Regions from separate parts of the Massilia endophytica genome, predicted to be linked through region 1. Evidence: predicted binding sites of a transcription regulator. Region 1 holds the regulator's gene; each other region holds the start of a gene.
The links. The regulator LexA, encoded in region 1, represses DNA repair genes until DNA is damaged. The targets are predictions, from matches to a motif close to ACTGTATNNNNATACAGT.

Region 2: imuA (translesion DNA synthesis-associated protein ImuA) is a predicted target of LexA. The motif match lies at 950-967, and genes of this name have one in related genera.
Region 3: LSQ66_RS18120 (DNA topoisomerase IV subunit B) is a predicted target of LexA. The motif match lies at 1,444-1,461, and genes of this name have one in related genera.

The regions. Positions count from the first base shown of each region.
Region 1 covers NZ_CP088952.1:3,192,036-3,199,284, reverse strand. The annotation lists gene LSQ66_RS14605 (cystathionine gamma-synthase family protein) at 1-856, shown strand, start outside; gene LSQ66_RS14600 (hypothetical protein) at 936-1,385, shown strand; gene LSQ66_RS14595 (glutathione S-transferase family protein) at 1,435-2,061, opposite strand; gene lexA (transcriptional repressor LexA) at 2,064-2,705, opposite strand; gene rpsF (30S ribosomal protein S6) at 2,924-3,304, shown strand; gene priB (primosomal replication protein N) at 3,324-3,644, shown strand; gene rpsR (30S ribosomal protein S18) at 3,646-3,936, shown strand; gene rplI (50S ribosomal protein L9) at 3,958-4,410, shown strand; gene LSQ66_RS14565 (replicative DNA helicase) at 4,523-5,923, shown strand; gene LSQ66_RS14560 (DUF47 domain-containing protein) at 5,979-6,605, shown strand; gene LSQ66_RS14555 (inorganic phosphate transporter) at 6,639-7,249, shown strand, end outside.
Region 2 covers NZ_CP088952.1:3,334,868-3,342,116, forward strand. The annotation lists gene LSQ66_RS15270 (Y-family DNA polymerase) at 1-291, opposite strand, end outside; gene imuA (translesion DNA synthesis-associated protein ImuA) at 221-931, opposite strand; gene LSQ66_RS15280 (PRC-barrel domain-containing protein) at 1,141-1,782, shown strand; gene hrpA (ATP-dependent RNA helicase HrpA) at 1,787-5,896, opposite strand; gene argA (amino-acid N-acetyltransferase) at 5,951-7,249, shown strand, end outside.
Region 3 covers NZ_CP088952.1:3,946,695-3,953,943, reverse strand. The annotation lists gene LSQ66_RS18120 (DNA topoisomerase IV subunit B) at 1-1,360, opposite strand, end outside; gene LSQ66_RS18115 (response regulator) at 1,482-2,309, shown strand; gene LSQ66_RS18110 (vWA domain-containing protein) at 2,311-3,480, opposite strand; gene LSQ66_RS18105 (GNAT family N-acetyltransferase) at 3,480-4,067, opposite strand; gene LSQ66_RS18100 (AAA family ATPase) at 4,067-4,924, opposite strand; gene LSQ66_RS18095 (c-type cytochrome) at 5,110-5,430, shown strand; gene LSQ66_RS18090 (c-type cytochrome) at 5,443-5,784, shown strand; gene LSQ66_RS18085 (DUF1841 family protein) at 5,866-6,291, opposite strand; gene LSQ66_RS18080 (RNA pyrophosphohydrolase) at 6,342-6,983, opposite strand; gene LSQ66_RS18075 (proline--tRNA ligase) at 7,186-7,249, shown strand, end outside.

The sequences.
Region 1 (7,249 bases):
GGATTTCGTGGATGCGACCGACGTGGCCAACGTGGCCGCGGCGCTGAAGCCGAACACCCGCCTTGTCTTCGTCGAGACCATCGCCAACCCGCGCACCCAGGTGGCGGACCTGAAGCGCATCGGCGAGCTGTGCGCAGAGCGCGGCATCCTCTACATCGTGGACAACACCATGACCACGCCCTATCTGTTCCGCCCGAAGGCGGTGAAGGCGGGCCTGGTGGTGAACTCGCTGACCAAGTCCATCGGCGGCCATGGCAACGCCCTGGGGGGCAGCCTGACGGACACCGGCATGTATGACTGGTCGAAGTTCCCGAACATCTTCGAGAACTACAAGAAGGCGGCGCCTGCGATGTGGGGCATCACCCAGATCCGCGCCAAGGGCCTGCGCGACTTCGGCGCTTCGCTGGCGCCGGAAGCGGCCCACCATATCGCCGTGGGTGCTGAAACGCTGGCGCTGCGCATGGAGCGTACCTGCGCCAATGCCAGGGCGCTGGCTGAAATGCTGGAGAAGGACGAAAGGGTGGCCGCCGTGTATTACCCGGGCCTGGCCTCGCATCCCCAGCACGGCGTTTCCACGGAACTGTTCAAGGCCTATGGTTCGCTGTTCAGCTTCGAGCTGAAAGAGGGCATCGACTGCTTCGACTACCTGAACCGCCTGAAGATCGCCGTCCCGGCTTCGAACCTGGGCGACACGCGCACCCTGGTGATTCCGGTGGCGCACACCATCTTCTACGAAATGGGGGCTGAGCGCCGCGCCTCCATGGGCATCGCCGAATCGCTGATCCGCGTTTCGGTGGGCATCGAAGATACGGCCGATCTGCTGGAAGATTTCCGGGGTGCGCTATCGGCTGGATAGCGCAATGCAAGTGAATTGCTCCTCTTCCGGAGATGAGATAAGGTGTGCTGCAGTCTCTCAATCCTGAAAGGAGCCTTACATGAAAGCCCTGAGCGCAATTGTTCTGGCCGCCCTGACAACCGCCGCATCGGCCGCCTCCCCATTCGACCATCTCGGCTACAGTCAGTCGGGCTGCGAGCCGCCCGCACTCAAGCCGGTAAGCAATGAGGAGGCTGCGCAGCGCACGGAAGCGGCATACCGGAGCTGGCAGGCTTGCTATAAGCGCTTTGCCGACCGGTTGAACGCCGAGTTGGTCAACAATAAGGAATTCCCGGTAGAGCTGTTCGTGGCGTTCTCGGAAGAGGCGCAGGCGGCAGTAGCCGGTGTCGAAAAACAGCATGCGGACTGGGTCGCGCTATCGCGCCAGATGGCGGAGCTGGAATTGGCCCAGTTTGCAGTTATGGAGGCGCGCCGGGCGACGGAGGCGCGCCGCCGCGAGCTGGCGTGGGAATCGCGCAGCCGGCCCGTGATATCGGCCAAGCCCAGGTAATTTCCAGGGATCGGCGTCCGGCGCCTGAAGATCGCCGCTCTGGCCTGAACTACCAGGGATCGGCGCCCGGCATCTCGTAAGGATGCTGCCAGCCTGGCAGGGCCGCGATGCGGTTCAGCCAGGCCTGCACCAGCGGCGGATAGCTCACGCTGGCCTGCCCGGGCCAGTACATATAGCCGCACAGGGAAAAATCGGCTGCGCTGACCTGGTCGTCCAGGATGAAGGCGCGGCCGTCCGCCAGCTCTTCTTCCAGACGGATCATGTCCGCATCGAAGCGGCGGCGGAACCAGGGCAGCACCGTGCCCGAATAAGCGCCTTCGTCGTCGAACTTCTGGCCGAAGCGCAGGTGGGCCATGGACATGCCGACCCGGTTCGCTTCCCAGAACAGCCATTCGCGCACGCGTTCCAGCCGCTCCTGCGTTTCGCCGCCATAGGCGTTCAGGTGTTCGGCCATGTGCAGCAGGATGGCGTTGGACTGCACATAGGGCCTGCCGTCATGCACCAGCAGCGGCACTTCGCCGTATTTCGCCAGGCTGCGGAAAGGCTCGGGACGGTCTTCCCGCGCCAGGCGCAGGTCGATCTCCTCGTACTCGTGCGGCACGCCCGCCACGTTCAGCATCAGCTGAACCTTGTAGCTGTGGCCGGACTCGCAGCTGCCGTAAAGCTGGAACCCCATGCTCAGTGCCAGGTGCGCAGCAGGCCGACGGCCAAGCCTTCCAGCGCGAACTCGTCATCGGGGTTGACGGTAATGGTCTTGAAGTCCGAGTTCTCCGGCAGCAGTTCGATCACCGAGCCCACGCGGCGGTAGCGCTTGACCGTGACTTCGTTGCCCAGGCGGGCGACGACGATCTGGCCGTTCTTGGCGCTGTCCACCTTCTTCACGGCCAGCAGGTCGCCGTCCATGATGCCCACGTCGCGCATGGACTCGCCGCGCACTTTCAGCAGGTAGTCCGGCTTGGAGGTGAACAGGCTGGGGTCGACGCTGTAGCTCGTCTCCAGGTTTTCCTGGGCCAGGATGGGGGAACCGGCGGCGACGCGGCCGATGAGCGGCAGGCTCATCAGTAGCGGGGCAGGGACGTGCGCCATCGGCGTGCTGGACTCGGCAAAGGAGCCCAGCAGGCGGATGCCGCGCGAGGTGCCGGCGGTAATTTCGATGGCGCCCTTGCGCGCCAGCGCTTTCAGGTGCTCCTCGGCGGCGTTGGCGGACTTGAAGCCCAGCTCGGCCGCAATCTCGGCGCGGGTCGGCGGGAATCCGGTGTTCTCGATCGCGTCCTTGATGAGATTGAGGATTTCTTCTTGCCTTGCAGTCAGCTTGATCATGGTGTGTCACTGTGGATATCGACAGACTGTATTTTTGTACAGTGCGAGGGATATTGCAAGGAATTTGTTGTTTTGGGCGAAATATTTCTTAAAGGGGTCTGTCCCCCTGGCCGCTCTTCCAATCAGCAGCGAAACCTGCTATGCTTGCGGGCTTACCTCTTCCCACACTCGTCTTGACGCCGGGGTGGGCTATTTTCACAGTCCTTAAGGGAGTTTGCATGCGTCACTATGAAATCGTATTTATCGTCCATCCGGACCAAAGCGAGCAAGTGCCCGCGATGATCGAACGTTACAAGGCCAGCGTGACCTCGCGCGGCGGTAACGTGCACCGCGTGGAAGATTGGGGCCGCCGTCAAATGGCGTACTCGATCCAGAAACTGGCCAAGGCACACTACATCTGCATGAACATCGAGTGCGACAACGAGACTCTGGTCGAACTGGAAACCGCATTCAAATTCAATGATGCCGTGCTGCGTCACCTGACCGTCAAGATGAAGAAAGCGGAAACCGCTCCTTCGCCGATGATGAAGTCGGTCCAGCGTGAAGACGCGGCCAAGAGCCATCGCGCCGAAGCACCAGCAGCAGCCGCAGCGGCCTAAGTCTTAGCAGGAAACGGAACTGAACCAACTCCAGTTCACCGCCCTCATCACCGAACGGGACGCCTTGCGCTACACCCCGGCCGGTCTGCCGATTGTGAATGCAGTACTGCAGCACAGTTCGCAACAGATGGAGGCAGGCATCGCCCGATTGACCGAGTTCGACATCGCCGCAGTCGCTGCGGGGGAGATTTCAGGACGGTTCAACGCGGCGGCCCTGGGCGGAGTCTACGAGTTCACGGGTTTCCTGGCCAAGAAAAACCGCAACAGCAAAAGCCTGGTATTTCACATCATTGATTTCCGTGCTGCCGAGAGCAGCGCACATTTAGATACAGGAGCCTAAAATGGCATTCGGTAAAAAGTTCGACAAAAACAAAGCTAAGCTGAAAGAAAAGCGCAAGCAGCAAAATCCTCTGTTCAAGCGCAAGAAGTTCTGCCGCTTCACCGCCGCCGGCGTTGAGCAAGTGGACTACAAGGATGTAGACACGCTGAAAGACTTCATCCAGGAAAACGGCAAGATCATGCCAGCCCGTCTGACCGGCACCAAGGCGCACTACCAGCGTCAAGTGGACACCGCCATCAAGCGCGCCCGCTACCTGGCCCTGCTGCCTTACACCGATCTGCACCACGCTTAATCGGCCATCCTGGAGAACACTATGCAAATCATTCTGTTGGAAAAAGTTATCAACGTCGGCAACCTGGGCGACGTGGTGAAGGTCAAGGACGGCTACGCACGTAACTTCCTGATCCCGCAAAAACTGGCACGCCGTGCCACCACCGCCGCTGTGGCCGAATTCGAAGCCAAGCGCGCTGAACTGGAAAAAGCCGCCGCTGCCAAGCTGGCTGCCGCCCAGGCGCAAGGCGAGAAGCTGAACGGCATGACCGTCACCGTGGCCCAGAAGGCCGGCGTGGATGGCCGCCTGTTCGGTTCCGTGACCAACTACGACATCGCCGAAGCCCTGACCAAGGCCGGCTTCGCCGTGGAAAAAGCTGCCGTGCGCATGCCGACCGGCCCGCTGAAGACCACGGGCGAGCACCCTGTGTCCGTGCAGCTGCACACCGACGTGGTGGTCGAAGTGACCGTCGCCGTCGTGGGCGAAGCTGCCTAAGTCCAGGCCTGGAATTCCTTCCACGCCAAGACTGTTGTACAAATAAAAAAGCCGGGTTCGCCCCGGCTTTTTTATTGCCGGAATTTTTTGACGCCTTGCTGAAGCAGGTATAATGCCCGCCATGAACGCCGCCGCTCCATCCGATCCGCAAGTCGACGCCCTCCGCATCCCGCCCCATTCCATCGAAGCCGAGCAATCGGTGATCGGCGGTCTGCTGCGCGACAACGCGGCCTGGGACCGTATCGCGGACTTCATGCACGCGGACGATTTCTACCGCTACGACCACCGCATCATCTTCGAACAGATGGTGCGCCTGATTAACGCCGGCAAGCCCGCCGACGTCATCACCGTTTTCGAAACCCTCACCATGCTCGGCAAGGCCGAGGAGGTGGGCGGCCTGCAGTACCTGAACGCCATGGCGCAGAACACGCCGTCCGCCGCGAACATCCGCCGCTATGCGGAGATCGTGCGCGACCGCGGCGTGCTGCGCAAGCTCATTACCGTGGCCGACGAGATCTCGGGCAACGCCTTCAACCCCCAGGGCAAGGAAGTCAAGCAGATGCTGGACGAGGCCGAGTCCAAGATCTTCGCCATCGCGGAGCAGGGCGCGCGCGGCGCCTCGGGCTGGACGGCCGTGCAGCCCCTGCTGACCCAGGTGGTGGAGCGCATCGACGAACTCTACTCGCGCGACAGCGGCAGCGAGATCACGGGCGTGCCCACGGGCTTTATCGACCTGGACCGCATGACCTCCGGCCTGCAGCCGGGCGACCTGGTCATCGTGGCGGGCCGTCCTTCCATGGGCAAGACCGCCTTCTCCGTGAACATCGGCGAGAACGTCGCCATCGAGGCGGGCCTGCCCGTGGCCGTGTTCTCCATGGAGATGGGCGGCGCCCAGCTGGCCATGCGTATGCTGGGCTCGGTGGGCCAGCTGGACCAGCACCGCCTGCGGACCGGCAAGCTGAACGACGAGGACTGGCCGCGCCTGACGCACGCCATCCAGAAGATGAACGAGGCCCAGCTCTATATCGACGAGACGCCGGCCCTGAACCCCATCGAGATGCGCGCCCGCGCGCGCCGCCTGGCGCGCCAATGTGGCAAGCTGGGATTGATCATCGTGGACTACCTGCAGCTGATGCAGGGCTCGCAGCCGGGCGACAACCGCGCCGCCGAGATCTCCGAGATCTCGCGTTCGCTGAAGGGCCTGGCGAAGGAGCTGCACTGCCCGGTGATCGCGCTGTCGCAGCTGAACCGCTCCCTGGAGCAACGACCGAACAAGCGTCCCGTGATGTCCGACCTGCGCGAATCCGGCGCTATCGAACAGGACGCGGACGTGATCATCTTCCTCTACCGCGACGAGGTGTACAACCCCGACTCGCCGGACAAGGGAACGGCCGAGATCATTATCGGCAAGCAGCGTAACGGCCCGATTGGCGCGATCCGCCTGACGTGGATGGGCATGTACACCAAGTTTGGCAACTACACGGGTAACCTGTCGATCTACCAAGGCGACTAACCCAGAGGGGCCCTCGGCCCTGGCAGTACCGACGAATCAATTAACGGAGAATAAAATGTTTGGACGCTTGATGCCCACCGAGGGCAAATTCTTTGACCTGTTCAACCAGCACGCGGAACTGTGCGTGAAGGGCGCGCGCGAGATGCTGGGCCTGATGACCAGCTTCGACGACCTGGAAAACCGCGTGCACGCCATCGAGAGCATCGAGAAGCAGGCCGACAAGATCACCTATACCTGCGTCGACCTGCTGCACAAGACCTTCATCACCCCCATCGACCGCGACGACATCCACAAGCTCATCACCAAGATGGACGACATCCTGGACATGATGGAAGACGCGGGCCAGACCGTGTCCCTGTACGACCTGCACTCCGTGACCCCGGAAGCGAAGCGCCTGGCCGAACTGGTGCTGGCCTGCTGCGAGAAGGTCAAGGACGCCGTGGCCCTGCTGGCCAACATGAACAATGCGCGCGACATCGTGGCCATCTGCGAAGAGATCGACCGCCTGGAATCGGACGCCGACCACGTGATGCGCGCCGCCATGTCCAAGCTGTTCCGCGACGAGCCTGACGTGCGCAACCTGATCAAGATGAAGGCCATCTACGAGATCCTGGAAACGGTGACGGACCGCTGCGAAGACGTGGCCAATATCATCGAAGGCATCATCGTCGAAAACGCATAAAAAGCCCTCGCAGGCATCAGAAAAGAATAATCTATGCAGACCCTCCAAATCAGCATCTACGCCCTGGCAGCACTGATCTTCCTCGCGCTGGTGTTTGACTTCATGAACGGCTTCCACGATGCCGCGAACGCGATTGCGACCGTGGTGTCCACCGGCGTCCTGAAACCGCAGACCGCGGTGGCCATGGCCGCCTTCTTCAACTTCATCGCGATCTTCGTGGTTGGTCTGAAGGTGGCGACCACCATCGGCAAGGGCACCATCGACCCCCATGTGGTGGACCACTACGTGATCTTCGGGGCCCTGGTGGGCGCCATCGTCTGGAACCTGATCACCTGGTACTACGGCATTCCTTCGTCTTCCTCGCACGCCCTGATCGGCGGCCTGGTGGGCGCCGCGGTGGCCAAGGCGGGCACGGGCGCCCTGATCTCCGGTGGCCTGATCAAGACTGTCGTCTTCATCGTGGTGGCGCCGCTGCTGGGCTTTGTGCTGGGTTCCGTCATCATGCTGCTGGTGTCCTGGGTGTTCGTGCGCTCCACACCGCGCAAGATCGACGGCTGGTTCCGCCGCCTTCAGCTGGCGTCCGCGGCAGGCTACAGCCTTGGCCACGGCGGCAACGACGCGCAGAAAACCATGGGCATCATCTG
Region 2 (7,249 bases), 140 kb from region 1:
CGCATCCTCGCCCTGCGCCACCTGCGGCGTGTACTGCAGGAGCGCCATCGCCACCTCCTGCAGGGCCTCGGCCTCGCGCAGGAGGTCGCGCTCCATCATCTGCGCTTCGGGCGCCATGAGCAGCGCGCCATTGCGCCGCATGCCCGGCTTTACGCCCAGCGCCAGCGCCTGGGCGGATGCCGCCAGCACGCCTTCCTGTTCCAGCACCACCGTGCAGGCATCATCCGACCAGCACGGGCAGAACACTTCCAGCGGAAGCCGGGGCAGATGCAGGCCGATCCAGAGGCGCATGACGTCGTTGCAGCAAAGAAGGTGTTAAAGGTAAAAACAGCGGTTCATCACGCTGCGGCCCGCGCCGCTTCAGGAAAGCGATCTGCACGCCGCCCGCCACCGGTTCCAGGGCCAGCCGCAGCGGCGCCGGCGAGGCCTCGCGCGCTTCCGACATGGGACGCAGCATGCAGAACAGCGTGTCCCCGCTTTGCGCCGCCAGGTGCAGCCGGCGCAGGTGTTCGCCGCGCGCATGCTGGTGCCACAGCAGCACGGCGCCGCAGCTGCCGCTGCGCAGAATCTGCTCGGCCGCCCACAGGCCGTCCGAGCTGCGCGGATTGCTGCGCACCCAGATCAGGCGCGAAGGCGGCAGGCCCAGCGCGGACAGCGCGAGGGTCTGCGGAATCTGCGGCGGCTGCACCAGCACCACCGGCCCCTTCTGCCGCACCAGCGCAGGCTGCAGCAGCCGCATTTCGCCCACGCCCGCCTGCGGCAGCAGCAGCTCGTTCAACGCCCCCACCGGCCAGCCGCCGCCCGGCAGCTGGGCGGACAGGGCGGCATAGCCCGTGTCCACGCAGCGGGAAGCGGAACGCGCCAGTTGCGATGCAAGCCAAAGCGAGGGATGCAAGGCCTCCGGCGCCGTGATCGGGTCAGGGCGGGCCATGTTCGTAATGGATGAAATACTGTATGTATATACAGTACTCCGTGCGGCCCGATTTGGCAAGGTTTACTTGCGGTGTTGTCCAGCACCTCGCACTGTTGAATCCCTGCAAGGACGCGAAAAATGGGACTGCGCTATGCTGAAATTCGCTCCGCCGTGCATGACTGCGGTGGATTTTTTTCGATTGGTTTTTCGAATCACAGGAGACCGAAATGAGCTACCTAGACCGAGACCCGTTTGGCATCTATCGTGACAACGACAATCAGGGCCCCGGCCCCCGCCTGATGGGCGCCGATACCCTGATGGGCGAAGATGTGTACAACCGCCAGGAAGAAGACCTGGGCGATATCAAGGAAATCATGCTGGACATGCAGACCGGGCAGATCGCCTATGCCGTGCTGTCCTTCGGCGGCATTCTGGGCATGGGCGACAAGCTCTTTGCCGTGCCATGGCAGGCGCTGCAGCTCGATACCGTCAACAAGCGCTTCATCCTCGACTGCACCAAGGAGAAGCTGGAGAACGCGCCAGGCTTCGACAAGGACCGCTGGCCCGACATGGCTGACCAGCAGTTCAGCAGCGCCATCCACAGCTTCTACGGCACGCAGCAGGCCATGCCGGGCCAGCGCACCTCCACGGGCAGCGTGATGGGCAGCGGCACCAGCACCATGCAAAGCGGCAGCGGCGGCAGCTACAGCACGGGCGCCAGCACCAGCAGCAGCGGCATCGGCTCGGGCAGCAGCCAGTCCGATCTCGGCGGCAGCAGCCAGTCCGACCCCTACGGCAAGAACGTGAACCAGGTGGGCGGCCTGTCGAACCAGAACACCAGCATCGATCCGGACAAGGACCGCATCTGAGTTCCTAGCGCTGCATCGACTCCCACACCTTGAACAGGCGCTTGACGGACACCGGCATCGGTGTCCGCAGCTCCTGAGCGAACAGCGACACCCGCAATTCCTCCAGCATCCAGCGGTATTCCACCAGGCGCGGATCGGTATTCTTGCCCGCCGATTTGTCGCGCGCCACGCGCAGGTAAGGCTGCGCCGCCTGGTGCCATTCGGCCATGGCCTTCGCATCGCGCGTTGAATCGGCGCGCAGTTTTTCCAGCCGCACGTTCATCGCCTTCAGGTAGCGCGGGAAGTGCGAAAGCTGGGAGAACTCGTTGTCCGCAATGAAGCGCTTGTGCACCAGGCCTTTCAGCTGCTCCTGCATGTCCTGCGCGGCCTGCTGGTTCACGCCCTGCAGGCGCTTGGGCAGGCCGTGGAATTCGGCCAGCACCTGCCCCACCAGGCGCGCGATCTCGTTCACCAGCAGCACCAGGCGCGACTTGCCTTCGTCCTTGCGCTTGCCGAAGGAGGCCGCATCGGTGGGCAGCGGATCCTGCAGGCAGGCGATATCCAGTGCCTTGTTGATGATCTGGTCGCGCAGCTCCTCCTGCGTACCCATGGACATGAACTGCATGCCCATCTGCTGCAGGTTCGGAATGCTCTTCTCCACGAACTTGATCTGGTCCTTCATCTGCAAGGCGAACAGGCGGCGCAGGCCCACGCGGTGCGTGCGCGCGGCCACGTTGGGATCGTCGAACACTTCCAGGTCGCAGTGTGTGCCCTTGTCCACCAGCGCGGGGAAGCCGATAAGACTCAGCTTGCCCTGCTTGATCTCCAGCAGTTCCGGCAGCTCGCCGAAGCTCCAGCTGGTGATATTGCTGTGGGCTGCCGGGGCGGCAGCTTCCGGCGCGGGCGCAGGCGCTGCCTTGACGGAGCCGCGCGCCGCATCGGCCGCAATGCCGCCGTGCGCAGGCTTGGGCGGCGGCGCAGCACCTCCCGTCAGCTGCGCCAGTTGCGCAGGCGTGGCCTCGGCCATCTTCTGGAAGCTCTCGCGCGCCTGGCTGCCGTATTCCGCCTGCAGCTTGGCGAGATTGCGGCCCATGTCCAGCTGGCGGCCATGCTCGTCCACCACCTTGAAGTTCATGAAGTGGTGGGCGGGCAGCGTTTCGGGCTTGAAGTCCGTGGTCAGCACGTTGATGGTGATCTGCTCGCGGATATCGGCAATGATGGCATCGATCAGGTCACCGCGCCCGAAGGCCAGGCGGTCGTGAATGCGGTCGCAGAACTTCGCGGCATATTCCGGCAGCGGCACCATGTGGCGGCGCTGCTTCTGCGGGAGGGATTTGAGCAGCAGGTGCACCTTCTCCTTCAGCATGCCGGGCACCAGCCATTCGCTGCGTTCGCGCGAGAGCTGGTTGAGCGCATACAGCGGCACGGTGAGCGTGACGCCGTCGCGCACGCTGCCCGGCTCGAAGTGGTAGCTCAGTTGCAGCTCCAGCCCCGCCGCCATCATCTTCTTCGGGAACAGGTCGGTCGTCACGCCCGCCGCCTCGTGGCGCATGAGGTCTTCGCGGATCAGGAACAGCAGCTTGGGATCGTCCTGCGATGCCTTCTTGTACCAGGCCTCGAAGCCCGCGCCGTTCACCACGTCGGCCGGAATCTGCTTGTCGTAGAAGGCCTCGATCAGCTGGTCGTCCACCAGCACGTCCTGGCGGCGCGACTTGTGTTCGAGGTTCTCGATCTCCTTCACCAGCTTGTGGTTGTGGGCGAAGAAGGCCGCGCGGGTGTCGTAGTCGCCGCCCACCAGCGCGTCGCGGATGAAGATCTCGCGCGCTTCCGCCGGGTTGTGCAGGGCGTAGTTGATGCGGCGCTGGCTGTACACGATCAGGCCATACAGGGTGGCCTTCTCCGCCGCCGTCACCTGGGCGGGGCGCTTCTCCCAGCGCGGCTCGCCCCAGGATTTCTTCAGCAGGTGCAGGCCAATCTTCTCCACCCACTCCGGCTGGATCTGCGCCACGCAGCGCGCATACAGGCGGTTCGTTTCCACCAGCTCGGCCGCCATGATCCACTTGCCTGGCTTCTTCGACAGCGAAGAGCCGGGCCACACGTGGAAACGGATGCCGCGCGCGCCGAGGTATCCCGCGCCCGGCTCATCGTCCGACTTGAAACCGATATTCCCCAGCAGGCCGGTGAGCAGGGCCAGATGCAGGTTCTCGTAGGTGGCAGGCGCCTCGTTCAGGCGCCAGCCCTGCTCCTTCACAATGGTGAGCAGCTGCGAATGCACGTCGCGCCACTCGCGCAGGCGCAGCTGCGAAAGGAAATTGGAACGGCAGTTGTCCGCCAGCTGGCGGTTGGTTTTCTTGTGCTCGATGGCCTCTTCGAACCAGCGCCAGATCTTCAGGTAGCTGAGGAACTCGGACTTCTCGTCCGCGAACTTCTTGTGCGCCTGGTCTGCGGCCTGCTGGTGCTCGATGGGGCGGTCGCGCGGGTCCTGCACGGAGAGCGCGGAGGCGATCACCAGCATCTCGCTCAGGCAGGCGTTCTCCTGCGCGGCCAGGATCATGCGGCCCACGCGCGGATCGAGCGGCAGCTTGGCCAGCTTGCGGCCCAGTGCCGTCAGCTGGTTGGCTTCATCGACAGCGCCCAGTTCCTGCAGCAGCTGGTAGCCGTCCGCAATGGCGCGCGCCAGCGGCGGCTCGATGAAGGGGAAGGTCTCCACGTCCGTAAGATGCAGGGACTTCATGCGCAGGATGACCGAGGCCAGCGAGGAGCGCAGAATCTCCGGATCCGTGAATTTCGGGCGCTGGTTGAAATCCTGCTCCTCGTAGAGGCGGACGCAGACGCCGTCGGCCACACGGCCGCAGCGGCCCGCGCGCTGGTTGGCGGCGGATTGCGCAATCGGTTCGATCTGCAGCTGCTCCACCTTGTTGCGGTAGCTGTAGCGCTTCACGCGCGCCAGGCCCGCATCCACCACGTAGCGGATGCCGGGAACCGTCAGCGAAGTCTCTGCCACGTTCGTGGCCAGCACGATGCGGCGCGCGTTCGTGGTGCGGAACACGCGGTCCTGCTCCTCCACTGAGAGGCGGGCGAACAGGGGCAGGATCTCCACATGCGGCGGATGGTGCTTGCGCAGCGCTTCAGCCGCATCGCGAATCTCGCGCTCGCCGGGCAGGAAGACCAGCACGTCGCCGGAACCGATGCGGCACACTTCGTCCACGCCATCCACCACGGCGTCCATGAGGTCGCGCTTCTCGCGCAGGGCCGCTGCGGCGCGCAGCTGGGGCTTCGCGGCGTTGGAGCCTTCCGGCAGTGTGATCTGTTCGCGCTCCACGGGCCGGTAACGGATCTCCACCGCATACAGGCGACCGGAGACCTCGATCACCGGTACGGCGGGCTTGCCCTCCTGCGCGAAGTGGCGCGCGAAGCGCTCGGCGTCGATGGTGGCCGAAGTGATGATCACCTTCAGGTCCGGGCGGCGGGGCAGCAGCTGCTTCAGGTAGCCAAGCAGGAAGTCGATGTTCAGGCTGCGCTCGTGGGCCTCGTCGATGATGATGGTGTCGTAGGCCTTGAGCAGCGGGTCGGTCTGGGTTTCAGCCAGCAGGATACCGTCCGTCATGAGCTTGACCGAGGCGCCCTTGTGCAGGGTGTCGTTGAAGCGCACCTTGTAGCCCACGTGCTCGCCCAGCGGCGATCCCAGCTCCTGCGCAATGCGCTTGGCGGTGGACGACGCGGCGATACGGCGCGGCTGGGTGTGGCCGATCAGGCCCTTCTGGCCCCGCCCCAGCTCCAGGCAGATCTTCGGCAGCTGGGTGGTCTTGCCCGAGCCGGTTTCGCCGGACACGATCACCACCTGGTGTTTCGTCAGCGCCTCGGCGATCTCCAGGCGCCGGCCGGACACCGGCAGGTCCTCAGGGAAGGTGATGGGCGGCAGCGGGTTGCGGAACAGGCGTTCCGCTTCGCGCGCGGCGCGTTCGGCCTCGCGCGCGGCCTTCTGCTCCGGCGTCAGCGGCGCACGCTCCTCGCGGGCGCGCCGGGGCCCGCCGGCGGACGGCGAAGCGCCCCGGGATGGTCGCGGGTGACGCTGCTGAGCATCGGATTGCGGGACTTTAGCGGGAGATTGAGGCTTATTGCGTGCTTCTGACATTGTTTTTTACATAGTTTTGCTGCGAAAACCGCGCAGCGAATTATAATGCGGCGCATGGAAAACCCTGTCGAATTCGTCCACTGGCTGCGTTCTGTCGCGCCCTACATCCACGCCTTCCGCGGCAAGACCTTTGTCGTGGCCTTTCCAGGGGAGCTCGTCGCCGCCGGCGCGCTGCAGGTGCTGGCCCATGACCTGTCCCTGCTGCACGCGCTGGATATCAACGTGACCGTCGTCTACGGCTCGCGTCCCCAGGTGGCCGAGCAGCTGGCCCTGCGGAACGTGGAGGGCCGCTTCCACAACGGCATCCGCATCACCGACCCGGCGGCCATGGAATGCGCCAAGGAGGCCGCGGGCGAACTGCGCCTGGACATCGAGGCCGCCTTCAGCCAGGGTCTGCCGAATACGCCCATGTCCCATGCGGCCATCCGTATTATTTCCGGCAACTTCATCACCGCCAAGCCGCTGGGCGTTATCGACGGTATCGACCTGGAACTCACCGGCGTGACCCGCAAGGTGGATGCCGAGACCATCCACTCCATCCTGGGTTCGGACGGCCTGGTGCTGCTCTCGCCCCTGGGCTTCTCGCCCACCGGCGAGGCCTTCAACCTCACCATGGAAGATGTGGCCTGCAGCGCCGCCATCGCCCTGCATGCGGACAAACTGATCTTCATCACCGAAACGGAGATGATGAAGGACCTGGGCGGCGCCGAAATCCGCGAGCTCTCCTCGCACCAGGCGGAAGCCGTGCTGCAGGCGGGCTTCCTGCCCGATGCCACCGCCTTCTACCTGAAGCACTGCGTCAAGGCCTGCAACAACGGCGTGGAGCGGGCGCACATTGTGCCCTTCGCCATGGACGGCTCGGCCCTGCTGGAGCTCTTCACCCACGACGGCGTGGGCACCATGATCTCGCACGAGAACCTGGAATCGCTGCGCCAGGCCACAATTGAGGACGTCGGCGGGATTATCAAGCTCATCGAGCCATTGGAAGCAGACGGCACCCTGGTGAAGCGGGGCCGCGAGCTGATCGAGCGCGAAATCGAGCGCTTCTCCGTCATCGAGCACGACGGCGTGATCTTCGGCTGCGCCGCCCTCTACCCCTTCCCGGAAGAGAAAATGGCCGAAATGGCATGCCTGACCGTCAACCCGGAAGTGCAGGCCCAGGGCGACGGCGAACGCATCCTGAAGCACATGGAGAACCGGGCCCGCGCCAGCGGCATCACCAAGCTCTTCGTGCTGACCACGCGCACGGCGCACTGGTTCATCAAGCGCGGCTTCGTGCCCGCCACGGTGGACGCCCTGCCCAAGGACCGCCAGCACATGTATAACTGGCAGCGCAAATCCCAGGTTCTCGTG
Region 3 (7,249 bases), 750 kb from region 1:
TGTCGCGGCCCATCTTGGCCGAGCCGCCCGCAGAGTCGCCCTCCACCAGGAAGAGTTCAGTGCGCGCGGTGTCGCTCGATTCGCAGTCCGTCAGCTTGCCCGGCAACACGGCGACGCCGGAGGACTTCTTCTTCTCCACCTTCTGCGCCGAGCGCAGGCGGGACTGGGCCTGCTTGATCACCAGCTCTGCGAGCTTCTTGCCATAGTCGATGTGCTGGTTCAGCCACAGTTCGAGCGCGGGCTTGGAATACGTCGATACCAGGCGCACCGCATCGCGCGAATTCAGGCGTTCCTTGATCTGGCCCTGGAACTGCGGGTCCAGCACCTTCGCGGACAGCACAAAGGAAGCCCGCGCAAACACGTCTTCCGGCAGCAGCTTCACGCCTTTCGGCAGCAGCGAGTGCAGTTCCACGAAATTCTTCATGGCGCTGAACAGGCCATCGCGCAGGCCGGATTCGTGGGTGCCGCCGTTCGGCGTTGGAATCAGGTTGACGTAGGACTCGCGCACGATGGCGCCTTCCTCCGTCCATGCCACCACCCAGGACGCGCCTTCGCCTTCCGCGAAGCCTTCCGCATCCGGTCCGGCGAACTGCTCGCCCTCGAACAGGGGCACCACGGTTTCGCCGCTGGAGGTTTGCGCCAGCGCTTCGGTGAGGTAGCCGCGCAGGCCGTCGTTGTACTGCCATACCTGCTTATCGCCGGTCTTGCCGTTGATCAGGGTGACGGTGACGCCGGGCAGCAGCACGGCCTTGGAGCGCAGCAGGCGCTGGAGCTCCACCTGCGAGATCAGGGGCGAATCGAAATATTTCGGATCAGGCCACGCGGTGACGCGCGTGCCGGACTTCTTGCCGTCCTTCGGCGCAGCCTCGGAGGCCAGCGGCTGAACGAGGTCGCCGTTCTCGAAGGCGATGGTGTGGAAGCCGTTGCCCTTGTCGTCCTTGCGCCAGACGGAGATTTCAAGGCGCTTCGAGAGTGCATTGGTGACGGACACGCCCACGCCGTGCAGGCCGCCCGAGAAGGCGTAGGCGCCGCCGGAGCCCTTGTCGAATTTGCCGCCCGCGTGCAGGCGGGTGTACACAATCTCCACCGTCGGCACGTTTTCTTCGGGGTGCAGGCCGACCGGGATGCCGCGGCCGTCGTCGTCCACCGTCACGCTGCCGTCAGGGTTCTGCGTGACGATAATGTTTTTGCAATGGCCGCCGAGCGCCTCGTCGGAGGCGTTGTCGATCACTTCCTGAATGATGTGCAGCGGGTTCTCGGTGCGGGTATACATGCCCGGACGCTGCTTGACTGGTTCCAGCCCCTTGAGGACCCGGATGGATGATTCGCTGTAATCGGAAACAGGTTTTTTAGTGGCCATACTTGAGAGAAGCGGTTCTTGGTTAACGCGGATTCCTGCGCATTCTATCCTCAACAAGGGGGAATGAACGAATCCGGGCGGGAACTGTGGTTAAATGCCGTAAAAACAACGTCAACATCGCATGTCCGCTGAGCAGACCGAGAAGTTCCCGTTCGCCGTAGGCCTGGTCGGCTTTCCGCCGCAGGCTGCCGCCGCCATTGCGCAGGGCCTGAAACGGGCGCCGGGCAAGGGGCCGGCGTATTTTTGCCTGTCCGCGCACTCTTTGCAAGAGCCGGATTTATATTTGGCTAACGGCACCCATCTGTCCACGCTGGCGGCGCTGGAAGGACTGACGCAGGGCGGAACGCGGCCGGCACTGGTGCTGGGCGCGCCGGGCATCGAACTCGCGCATCCCGATTTTCCCTATCCGAACCTGCGCCTGCCGGTACAGTGGGACAGTGTGTTCCACGAGCTTGGAAAACTGGTGGAGCGCCGCGCCGAAGCGCTGGCCGAGCGCGCGGCCAGCGGCCAGCCAGCGCCGACGGAGCGCCGCCGCAGCCCGCGCGTGGACCTCGACCTGACCGATCCCGCCGAGTACCTCGCCATGCGCCAGCCCGCGCCGCACGGCGAGGTGCTGGTGGTGGACCGCAGCGATGCCCTGGCCGTCCACATCGCAAAGCTCATGCGGCGCCAGGACGTTGCCGCCTCCTGGGCGGGCGGCGCGGACGAGGCCATCGCCGCCTGCCGCCAGCGCGCTGTGGCTGTCATGCTGGTCAATACGGCTGTCGTCGACGCTTACGCTATGGCTGAGGCGGTGCCGGATTCCACTGTAGTGGTGCCGATGGTCGCGGATGCGGCGGAGTATGACGCGGAGCGCGCGGCGGCCGCAGGCATCGCGGGCTTCGTGGACAAGCCGGTGTCGGATGCGACGCTGCGTTCGGTGCTGAAGCGCCTGCTGCGACTCAGCTGACTTACTTGCTCAGCGTGCGCATTGACCGCTCCAGGCCTTCGAGCGTGATGGGGAACATGCGGTTGTTCATCAGCTGGCGGATCACGGAGATGGACTGCCGGTACTCCCACAGCCCCTCCGGCTCGGGATTGAGCCAGATGAATTTCGGGAAGGCGCTGGTGAAGCGCGTGAGCCACTCGGAGCCCGCTTCCTCGTTGTTGTATTCGACCGAGCCGCCCGGCTGCAAAATTTCGTAGGGGCTCATGGTGGCGTCGCCCACGAAGATCAGTTTCGTGTCGGGCGGGTATTTGCGCAGTATGTCCCAGGTGGGGAAGCGCTCGGAGTTGCGTCGCCGGTTGTTCTTCCACAGGTAGTCGTACACGCAGTTGTGGAAGTAATAGAACTCCATGTTCTTGAATTCGGTCTTCGCGGCCGAGAACAGTTCTTCCGTGCGTTCGATGTGGTCGTCCATGGTGCCGCCCACGTCGAAGAGCATCAGCACCTTCACGTTGTTGCGGCGCTCGGGCTGCATCTTGATATCGAGGTAGCCCGCGTTGTTGGCCGTGGCGCGGATGGTCTGCTCCAGCGCGAATTCCTCGGCCGCGCCTTCACGCGCGAACCTGCGCAGGCGGCGCAGCGCGACCTTGATGTTGCGCGTGCCCAGTTCACGGTCGCCGTCGTAATCCTTGTAGGCGCGCGCTTCCCACACCTTTACCGCCGTGCGGTTGCCGCCCTTGCCGCCGATGCGGATGCCCTCGGGATTCGTGCCGCCGTTGCCGAAGGGCGAAGTGCCGCCCGTGCCTATCCACTTGCTGCCGCCTTCGTGGCGTTCCTTCTGCTCCTTCAGCAGCTCCTGGAGGCGTTCCATCAGCTTGTCGTAGCCGAACTTCTCCAGCGCCGCCTTCTGCTCTTCGCTCAGTTCGCGCTCCATGCGCTTGACCAGCCACTCCAGCGGAATGGCGCTGCTGGTCTCGAAGGCGCCGTTGATGCCCTTGAAGTACTGGGCAAAGGCGCGGTCGAACTTGTCGAAATGGGCTTCGTCCTTCACCAGCGCCAGGCGCGAGAGGTAGTAGAAGTCGTCCATCGATGGCGCGATGACGTTCTTTTCCATCGCTTCGAGCAGCGTGAGGAATTCCTTGATCGTGACCGGAATTTTCGCGTCTTTCAGCGTGAAGAAGAAGTCGATGAGCATCAGCGTTCCTTCGCCAGCAGGTAGTTGAGCTGCGCCTTCACTTCCGGCCACTCGCCGCGCGCGATGCTGTACATGACGGTGTCGCGCACGGTGCCGTCGCGGCGGATCGCATGATGGCGAAGCACGCCGTCCTTCTTCGCGCCCAGGCGCTCGATGGCGGCCTGCGAGCGGTAATTGTAGTTGTCCGTGCGGAAGCCGACCAGGGCGCAGCCCAAGGTTTCGAAGGCGTGCGTCAGCAGCATCAGCTTGCACGTCGTATTGACGTGGCAGCGCTGGCGGCTCAGCGCGTACCAGGTGTAGCCGATTTCGGCGCGGTCGATGGCGGGCACGATGTCGTGGTAGCTCGTGGTGCCGATGACGGCATCGGTGGCGGCATCGATCACGGCGAAGGCCAGGCGGGAAGGGCGCATCTCCAGCGCGGTGGCGATATAGCTCTCCGTCTGCTCCGGTTCGGGCACGGAGGTGATGCGCAGCTTCCACAGCTCGCCGTCGCGAGCGGCGGCGCGCAGGCCGTCCGCGTGCTGCGGCCCCAGGGGCTCCAGGCGCACGCCGTTCCGTTCCAGCGTAACGGGCAGCACGTTGATCATCAGCGGTTCGTCCTCGACATGAACACCAGGCGCTCGAACAGGTGCACGTCCTGCTCGTTCTTCAGCAGGGCGCCGTGCAGGGGCGGCACGATTGTCTTGTTGTCCTGGCTGCGCAGCGCTTCCGGCGGAATGTCTTCGGCCATGAGGAGCTTGAGCCAGTCCAGGAATTCGGAGGTGGAGGGCTTCTTCTTCAGGCCCGAGACCTCGCGCACTTCATAGAAGGTGCGCAGCGCCTGCGCCAGCAGCTCCTGCTTCAGGTTCGGATAGTGGACCTTCACGATGGCTTCCATCGTGTCCTTGTCCGGGAATTTAATGTAGTGGAAGAAGCAGCGGCGCAGGAAGGCGTCCGGCAGCTCCTTCTCGTTGTTGGAGGTGATGATGACTAGAGGACGGTGTTTTGCCGTCACCATCTCGCGCGTTTCGTAGACGTAGAACTCCATGCGATCCAGCTCGCGCAGCAGGTCGTTGGGGAATTCGATGTCGGCCTTGTCGATTTCGTCGATCAGCAGCACCACCGGCTCCGGCGCGGTGAAGGCCTGCCACAGCACGCCCTTGACGATGTAATTGTGGATGTCGCGCACTCGCTCGTCGCCCAGCTGGGAGTCGCGCAGGCGCGACACGGCGTCGTATTCATAGAGGCCCTGCTGGGCTTTCGTGGTCGATTTGATATGCCACTGCATCAGTGGCATGTCCAGGGCAGCGGCCACTTCTTCGGCCAGCATGGTCTTGCCGGTGCCCGGCTCGCCCTTGATCAGCAGGGGGCGCTGCAGGGTCAGGGCCGCATTCACAGCCAGTTTCAGGTCATGGGTGGCGACGTAGTTCTCGGAGCCCTCGAAGCGCTGAGCAGGGGATTGCATGGACAAATTTCCCGGAGAAAGTGGAAACTTCCGAGTATACGCGAGATCGCCAGGCCGGGCCTTGGCGTCCGAGAAACAATATGGACTTCAGGAACCTTCTCAGGTTAAAATCGCAGGTTGATAGTGCAAAAGTCAACTTTTGCGACGGCAGTATCCGATTACCTCTGATGAAGCTAGCCAACATGATGAAAAATATCTTCGCACTGCTCGTGCTCGCGGGCGCCGCTCAGGCAGCCACGGCGGCCGAGATCGTCGGCAAGGCCGAGGCAGCACCGAACAAGATTGAAATGTGTATCGGTTGCCACGCCATCCCCGGCTACAAAGCGACCTTCCCGGAAGTGTTCCAGGTGCCGAAGATCGGCGGCCAGTCCGCCAAGTACATCGAAAACGCGCTGCGCGGCTACGCCAAGGGCGAGCGCAAGCATCCTTCGATGAAGGGCATCGCTGTCAGCCTGAGCGACCAGGACATCGCCGACATCGCCGCCTACTACTCGCAGCAGAAATAAGGACACAGCACCATGAAGAAAATCGTATTCGCGCTGATCTGCTCCGCCGTGTCCCTGAGCGCCATGGCTGGTGGCAATGTTGCCAACGGCAAGGCTGTCGCTGACAAGTACAGCTGCTTCGCCTGCCACGGCAAGGACTACAACACCCCGATCGACCCCAGCTATCCGAAGCTGGCCGGCCAGCACAAGGACTACCTGGTGCACGCCCTGACCGCCTACAAGCGCGGCGACGGCGCCAACGGCCGCAGCAACGCGATCATGACCGGCCAGGTCAAGCCGCTGAGCAACCAGGACATCCAGGACGTGGCCGCCTACCTGCACAGCCTGCCCGGCTCGCTGGTTAACCACCGTTAATATTTCTTAAAGGGGACTCGGCGTCCCCGTCCGTCCCCTTTAGGAAACAAGCAAGAAAGCCCGCGACTGCGGGCTTTTTGTTTATATGCGGCGCTTGACGGCTTCCACGTAGGCCTCGCCGTCCGGCGGCAGGCCCGTACGCTGGGACTTCCAGATCATCTCGCCCAGGCATTCCATGATCTGGTGCTGCGCTTCGTGCGCGGAATCGTATTTGCGCGTGAGCGCTTCGCTGGCGGCGCGGATGCCGCGCGGGGAGTCGATGGAGACCTGCTCGCTGATCGAAAGGTGCATCGAAAGATGCAGGAAGGGGTTGGCCTGCCCGCCCTCGACCGAGTAGTCGCGCGCCAGCGCGGCCTCCACATCGCCCAGGGCGTCGTCGTATTCGGGATGCTGCAGCACCCAGTCCAGCGCCATCGCTTCGAGCGGGGTGAGGACTTCCTTGCTGCGGTGCTTGCGCAGCACTTCGCAGAAGAAGCGCCGCACGTCGTGGGAGGAGGGGGTGAACATAGGGGCGCTATTGTACAAAAAAAGGGCAGCCCTTGCAGGCTGCCCCGGTTTCAGCCCTTGGCCGGCACGGCGAGGCGGACCTCGCCGCAGTCCGGCTCCGCTTCGGGCGCCGCAGGCTGCGGCGCTGCCTTGGCAGGCTGCTGCCGGTTGGCGGGCGTGCCGGGCTGGTTGCGAGGCTGGCGCAGGTAGCGCGAGTTGTGGCGCCGGTCGCCGTGCGGCGGCCAGCTCAGGAAACGCGAGAGCTCCTGCAGCGCGCGCTGGTAGACCTCGCGCTTGAATTCGATCACCACGTCCAGCGGCACCCAGTACTCGTGCCAGCGCCAGGCGTCGAACTCGGGATGATCGGTCACGCGCAGGTTCACGTCGCAATCGCGCGCGCACATGCGCAGCAGGAACCAGATCTGCTTCTGGCCACGGTAATGGCCGCGGATCTCGCGCTTGATGAAATGGTCGGGCACTTCATAGCGCAGCCAGTCGCGGGTGCGTCCCACGATCTTGACGTGTTCCGGCTTTAGTCCGATCTCTTCTTCCAGCTCGCGGTACATCGCCTGTTCCGGCGTTTCACCGTATTTGATACCCCCTTGCGGGAACTGCCACGAGTGCTCGCGCACCCGCTTGCCCCACCAAACCTCGTTGTGAGAGTTGAGCAGGATGATGCCGACGTTGGGGCGAAACCCTTCCCGATCGAGCATATTGCACCTCAAACTTTCTGCGGCCGAGCGATCCTCTTACATTTTTGCCCACAAATCTGCCTGCCAGCAGCGTTTTCGGGGTAGGAAAACGGCCGGAAAGCACGCAATTGAACGCATTTGTATAAAGTATGGATGCATCAGCCAGCTAATCCTTTAAAATTAGGTTGATTATAACCCTCTCTTTTTAAAAGAATTCATAGTTATGCGTGCTTCCCGTTTTTTTATTTCCACTCTTAAAGAGGCGCCCTCGGACGCGGAAATCGTCA